DNA from 2 places in the Hoeflea sp. AS60 genome. Region 1 is predicted to be linked to the other one. Evidence: riboswitches for the same ligand, from Rfam matches in the RefSeq annotation. Region 1 holds a riboswitch; the other holds the start of a gene.
The links. A riboswitch is a leader RNA that binds a small molecule or an ion and turns the genes downstream of it on or off. The one in region 1 is predicted to bind S-adenosylmethionine.
Positions count from the first base shown of each region.

Region 1 (3,405 bases):
GCCAGACGCGTTCCTGCGTCGTTGCTTCTTTCACTATATCCGCTTTCCCGACATGGAAACGTTGCAGCGCATTGTCGATGTGCACTACCCGGGCATCAAGCAGGCGCTGGTTCGCGAGGCCCTGACCCAGTTTTACGAGATCCGCGAGACGGCGGGCCTGAAAAAGAAGCCTTCCACCTCCGAAGCTCTCGACTGGATCAGGCTTCTGGTTGCCGATGATGTGGCGCCGGAAACCCTGCGCGGGGACGCCAAGAACGCGCTTCCCAAGCTGCACGGAGCGCTTTTGAAGAACGAGCAGGATGTGCATCTGTTCGAGCGGCTGGCATTTTTGGCGCGGCAGCGAGGCAATTAGTTTTGGCTGGTAATTAATTGGCTAGGTTTGGCTGATAGCGTGTTCTGGTTCGGACAAGCGCGAAAGGCCACTCCAGTTGCTGAATGCCAACCTGACATATGAATTGCTCGGGCCTGTCATATTTGTGGCAGCCGGCTGTGCATTCCTGTTGTTGTATCTGACCGACCGCAAGCAGATGCCAGCCCTTATACTTTCAGGTGCGTACTTTTTCTCGCTCATCGGATTCGTCGCGGTTATGGTGGTCGATACCGACCTTCAGCCGACTTACCAAGCGAGCATCCTGATTTCGGTGCTCGTCGGCCATTTCCTGATGATCTGGGGTGTGGCTTCGCTTTTCGGGAAGCAAGTTCCTCAATATACAGTCGGGTTTGTGGTTTTCCTCGTCGCAAGCGTACTGGTCTATGCAAATGTGACGGGATCGGTTTTCTGGCTGCGGTTGGCCGCCATCAGCGGGTTCACGGTTTCGGTGGATCTTATCTGCTGTCTGCTGGTCTGGCGGGCAAGAAGCCACCGCGTCGACACGGTGGTGGCAGTGGTGTTCTTCGCGCAGGCCCTGGTCACGTTCAACCGGATTGTCCGGATCTTTTTTGCAGATTTCGATCTTTCGACGCACAGCGCCTTCAAAAGTTCCCTTCTTGCGCCGTCGATGCAGACCGAGAACGCAATCTTTGCGATTATCATCGGCCTCGCGCTTTTTTCGCGCTATTCTGTGACCCTGGTGATGCAGCTCAAGCGTCTTGCGGAAACCGACCCGCTGACGGGTCTTCTCAACCGCCGAGCATTCGAAACCAAGGTGCAGGCGCTGCGGGTAGCTTCGGCGCCTTTACCGACTGGTCTGATCATCTGCGATATCGACCACTTCAAGCGTGTCAATGACAGCCATGGGCATGAGGTGGGAGATCGGGCACTGAAGGCATTTGCCGAGCTGCTGGAGCAGGAGACACCGGATACTGCAATTTGCACACGTCTTGGCGGCGAGGAATTCTGCATTGTGCTTGCAGGTGTCAATGATGAAGCAATCAGGCTTCAGGCTGCACATCTTCGAGGGTCGGTTGAACGGTTACAGATTGAAATCAGGGGGGGAAGCCTGCAGCTGACCGCGAGTTTCGGTTACTGCAAGCTTGAGCCCGGCGACGACCTGAGAACTGCGATGGTCAGTGCCGATGCGGCCGTATATCAGGCGAAGAACGATGGCCGTAACCTGGTTCGGGAGGCTGCGGCCGTATCAGCCGAGCCCGGCGACATTGTTAGGCCTGACCAAGTCTCTATCGCTGTCTGACCTCTTCGTTGCGCCATTCAGTGGAATGCGGGCTCAGTGCTCGCGAGTGCCCAAGATTGACCTTGTGCCCGCGCGGATCTAGATTGCTCTCGTGGTGATTTGGCCGGCCGGCTTGCAGCCACGTTAAACAACTCGCTAAATGGCCGACTGGGCGCGTTCCCACCGGACCGGTAGCGTTGTATTCGCAGCCGGTTTTTTGTTGGAGCTGAGAGCGTCATGCCGATCCGTATTCCCGATGGTCTTCCTGCCCGCGACGCCCTTGTGCGCGAGGGCGTGCAAATCATGGATGAATCCATTGCCGTACGGCAGGACATTCGCCCGCTGCACATCGGGCTTTTGAACCTGATGCCCAACAAGATTGCCACTGAAACACAGATTGCGCGGCTGATCGGCGCTTCGCCGCTTCAGGTGGAATTGACGCTGGTGCGTATCGGATCGCATGTCGCCAAGAACACGTCCGAAGAACATCTGATCAATTTTTACCACACCTGGGACGAGGTGAAGCACCGCAAGTTTGACGGCTTCATTATCACCGGTGCGCCGATCGAGACGCTGCCGTTCGAGGACGTGACCTACTGGCAGGAGATGGAGCAGATCCTCGACTGGACAACCACGCATGTGCATTCCAGTTTCTTTGTCTGCTGGGGTGCAATGGCTGCAGCATGGCACTTCCACAAGGTGCCCAAGCGGGCGCTTGAGGAGAAGGCTTTCGGTGTCTACCGGCACCGCAATCTCAATCCAGCATCGCCCTACCTGATGGGTTTCTCGGACGATTTTCAGGTGTCGGTTTCCCGCTGGACGGAGGTCCGGCGCGAAGATCTGACGTCTGATTTCGACGTGCTGATGGAAAGCGAGCAGACCGGGCTGTGCCTGCTGCATGAGGCTTTCGCCAACCGGCTCTATATTTTCAATCACATCGAGTATGATTCCGGAACGCTTGCGGAAGAGTATTTCCGCGACGTGAAGTCGGGAACGCGCATCAAGCCGCCGGCGAACTATTTTCCGAATGACAACCCGGACATCAAGCCTCAGAATCGTTGGCGTAGCCACGCCTTCCTGTTGTTTGGCAACTGGATCAATCAGGTCTATCAGACCACCCCGTTCGACATGGAAGATATTGGCGAGGATCGGTTGCCGGACGAAGCCAAGGGAGTGAGTGAATGACCGGGAAAGTTGAAATCCGGCCGATCAAGGCCAGCGACGAAGCCGAATGGCGCCGGTTGTGGACGCTCTATCTCGAGTTCTATGAATCGACTGTACCGGAGGAGGTCTACCGGACAACGCTGTCGCGGATACTTGGTGAGCATGTGGCTGGTGAGGCCTCGTTCTATGAGCCGCGCGGAATGCTGGCGCTTGTGGACGGCAAGCCTGCCGGTCTGGTGCATTATTTCTATCACCGGCATGGCTGGAAGATTGAGCCGGTGTGCTATCTGCAGGACCTCTATGCAGCGCCGGACGTTCGGGGCAAAGGCATTGGCCGCGCGCTTATCGAGGCGGTCTATGCGCGGGCGGATTCGGATGGCTGCCCGAGCGTCTACTGGATGACGCAGGAGTTCAACGCGACTGCCCGCAAACTCTATGACCGCATTGCCACCCTGACACCGTTTGTCAAATACAGCCGCTAGCCTTGAAGGCGTCTCTGCCGGTCTGGCTTGAGCGGGCTTTGGCGGATCCTTGTGTGAGCCGCGCCGATGATTTTTTGGTTTACTGCCGATACCTGTGAGAGAATTGCAGTTGTTATGGTGCAGTCCTTCTGTTGGGGAGCGCGGACATG
Region 1 covers NZ_JBBMQP010000001.1:494,287-497,691, reverse strand. Annotated here, with positions in the region: gene WNZ14_RS02325 (MoxR family ATPase) at 1-352, shown strand, start outside; gene WNZ14_RS02320 (GGDEF domain-containing protein) at 429-1,631, shown strand; SAM riboswitch at 1,713-1,790, shown strand; gene metA (homoserine O-succinyltransferase) at 1,848-2,795, shown strand; gene WNZ14_RS02310 (GNAT family N-acetyltransferase) at 2,792-3,256, shown strand; gene WNZ14_RS02305 (hypothetical protein) at 3,403-3,405, shown strand, end outside.

Region 2 (3,405 bases), 980 kb from region 1:
TGCTGCTGCTCGACAGGGTCATTCTCGGCGTCTTTGTGCTGGAAGTAACCGCCCGGCTTATCGCCTGGAGGCTTGATTTCTTCCGCGACCCCTGGCGGATCTTTGATCTTTTTGTGGTTGGGGTGGCGCTGATCCCCGCCACCGGCAGCCTCTCGGTGCTCAGGGCGCTTCGCATCCTGAGGGTTCTCCGCATCATCGGCATGGTGCCGTCGCTCAAACGGGTTGTCGGCGGGCTTGTCAGTGCGCTTCCCGGCATGGGCTCGATCATGCTGCTTCTGACGCTTGTGTTTTATGTTTTCTCGGTGATGGCGACCAAGCTCTACGGCGACAGCTTTCCTGACTGGTTTGGCTCGATCCCGGCTTCTGCCTATTCGCTGTTTCAGATCATGACGCTGGAAAGCTGGTCGATGGGCATCGTCCGTCCGGTGATGGAAGTCCACCCGATGGCGTGGGCGTTCTTCATTCCGTTCATCGCCTGTACCACCTTTACCGTGCTCAACCTGTTTATCGGCATCATCGTCTCGGCAATGCAGGAAGAGCATGAAACCGAGGCCACCGCAGACCGCGTCGCGATGGCATCGGACCAGAGCCTCATGCTGGAAGAGCTCAAGTCGATCCGCAAGGACCTTGCCGAGTTGCGGGCTGCACAGACTGAAAGTTCCCGTTCGTCCTGATGAGGACGACAGAAAAGCCTGGAACCTGGGTCAGGTGCGAAAATGCTTGGAGAGTTTGAGACCCTGGGCCTGATAGTTTGATCCAAGCTCGGTCCCGTAGAGCGCCGCTGGCCGCTCAAGCATCCGTTCATAGATCAGCCGACCAACGATCTGGCCATGCTCTAGAATGAACGGCACCTCGTGGCTTCGTACCTCGAGTACGGCACGACTGCCGGCGCCACCGGCGTCCGTGTGGCCAAATCCCGGGTCGAAGAAACCCGCATAATGTACCCGGAATTCGCCCACCAGCGGATCGAATGGCGTCATCTCGGCAGCATAGAGCGGCGGCACATGCACCGACTCGCGGCTGACCAGAATGTAGAACTCATCCGGATCAAGGATCAGATCGGCAGAACCGCGATTGTAGAGCGGCTCCCAGAAATCATAGACGTCCTGTGCGGCGCGCTTGTCCACATCGACCACAGCCGTGTGGTGCTTGCCACGATAGCCAATGAGCGCGTCCTCGCCCTGCCCCATCAGATCGATCGACAGGGCAATGCCACCGCCCGAGACGTTTGGTGTTTCCGAAGCGACCAGAGTTTCGGCACGGTGAAGGTCGGACAGCTCGTCCTCGCTCAGCACGGCATGGCCTTGGCGGAAGCGGATCTGCGACAGGCGCGATCCGGTGCGTGCAACGATCGGAAATGTGCGCGGGCTGACCTCAAGCCACAGCGGCCCGTTGTAGCCCGGCGCGATCTTGTCAAATTCCTGACCGTAGTCGGTCATCACACGGGTAAAAATGTCGAGCCGTCCGGTGGAACTCTTGGGATTGGCGGAAGCGGAAATTTCCGGCGGCAGCGCCAGACTTTCGAGAAGTTGCACCATGTAGACACAGCCGGTCTCAAGCACTGCACCATCCGAGAGATCGATCTCGTGCATGCTGAGCCGTGCGAGCTTATCTTCAACCCTGGCGGATGGCCCCGGCAGGAAACTGGCGCGCACCCGGTAAGCGCGTGCGCCCAGTCTCAAATCAAGGCTGGCCGGCTGGATCTGGTCGGCATCGAGATCCCGGCCGGAGGCAAGCTTTCCAGCATCAAAGAGCGCCTGAATTGCGCGATCCGAGAGAATGCCTGCTGCCAATGTCCACCTGCTCCAGTTGTCCAACATCTTGATGGCAAGACGAGGCGATTGACGCAAGCGCGGGAACCCCCTAAAAGCGGGGTTATCCCGTGGTGATTTGGCCGGCCGGCTTGCAGCCACGTAAAATAAGTCGCTAAAAATGGTCGGGTTGTGAAACCGGCTTGCGACTTCGCAGCCGGTTTTTTGTGTGTTGGACGAAGATGATGAAGAACAGCCGACAATTCCGCCCCGCCACCCAGCTCGTACATGGCGGCACCACCCGCTCCGGGTTTGGCGAAACATCCGAAGCGCTCTACCTGACGCAGGGCTTTGTCTATGACAGCGCCGAAGCGGCTGAGGCTCGTTTCAAGGGTGAAGAGCCAGGTTTCATCTACTCCCGCTATGCCAATCCGACCGTTGACATGTTCGAAAAGCGCATGTGCCTGATGGAAGGTGCGGAAGAGGCCCGCGCAACAGCATCCGGCATGGCGGCAATCTCGGCAGCACTTCTGTGCCAGCTTCGCGCAGGCGATCACGTTGTTTCGGCACGCGCGCTGTTTGGGTCCTGCCGCTGGATCGTTGAAACACTGCTGCCGAAATACGGCATTGAATCCACGCTTGTCGATGGTCGCGATCTCGCCAATTTCGAAGCTGCGATCAGGCCCAATACAAAGGTGTTCTTTCTCGAAAGCCCGACCAATCCAACGCTTGAAGTGACCGATATTGCCGGCGTGGCCAAGCTCGCCAACCAGATCGGCGCCAAGCTGGTGGTGGACAATGTCTTTGCCACGCCGCTGTTGCAGAAGCCGCTTGAGCTGGGCGCTCATGTGGTGGCTTATTCGGCGACCAAGCACATTGACGGTCAGGGCCGCTGTCTCGGCGGCGTGATCCTGTCGGACAAGGACTGGATCGACGAACATCTGCAGGATTTTTACCGCCACACCGGCCCTTCGATGTCGCCGTTCAATGCCTGGACCCTGCTCAAAGGCCTGGAAACGCTGCCACTCAGGGTTCGCCAGCAGATGGAGAATGCCGGTCGTATCGCCGATTTCCTGGCCAATCACCCCGCCGTTGCCCGGGTGATCTATCCCGGACGCGCCGACCACCCGCAGGCAGACATCTGCGCACGGCAGATGAAGGGCGGGTCAACGCTTGTGGCGATCGAGCTCAAGGGCGGAAAAGAGGCTGCGTTCTCGCTTCAGAACGGGTTAGAAGTGGTCAAGATCTCGAACAATCTCGGCGACACCAAGAGCCTGATCACGCATCCGGCAACGACCACGCACAAAAATCTGTCGGAAGAGGCGCGCGACGAACTGGGCATCGGCCCGGGTGTTCTCCGGTTTTCGGCAGGCATCGAGGATATCGATGATCTGATCGAGGACTTCGATCGTGCACTCTCAGGCCTCTGAGGTCTTGTTTGGAAACTCGGCCCGCGCCTGCATGATCCGCGAGAGCGCGGTATAGAGGCAGATTGCGGCAAACAGGCAGGCCACCGGTGCAAACCATTCCGGCCAAAGGCAGAAAATGCCGAACACGATGTAGGTCTCGCTGGCTTCGGCGAGACCGGTGGTGAAGTAGATCGACTTGCTCCCGCGCGCCGTGGTGCTCAGCTTGCGTTTCTCGGCGACAATGG
Region 2 covers NZ_JBBMQP010000001.1:1,475,124-1,478,528, reverse strand. Annotated here, with positions in the region: gene WNZ14_RS06815 (ion transporter) at 1-674, shown strand, start outside; gene WNZ14_RS06810 (2'-deoxycytidine 5'-triphosphate deaminase) at 705-1,793, opposite strand; SAM riboswitch at 1,873-1,952, shown strand; gene WNZ14_RS06805 (O-succinylhomoserine sulfhydrylase) at 1,997-3,181, shown strand; gene WNZ14_RS06800 (CDP-alcohol phosphatidyltransferase family protein) at 3,170-3,405, opposite strand, start outside.
Region 2: another riboswitch for S-adenosylmethionine. It lies ahead of WNZ14_RS06805 (O-succinylhomoserine sulfhydrylase); the one in region 1 lies ahead of metA (homoserine O-succinyltransferase).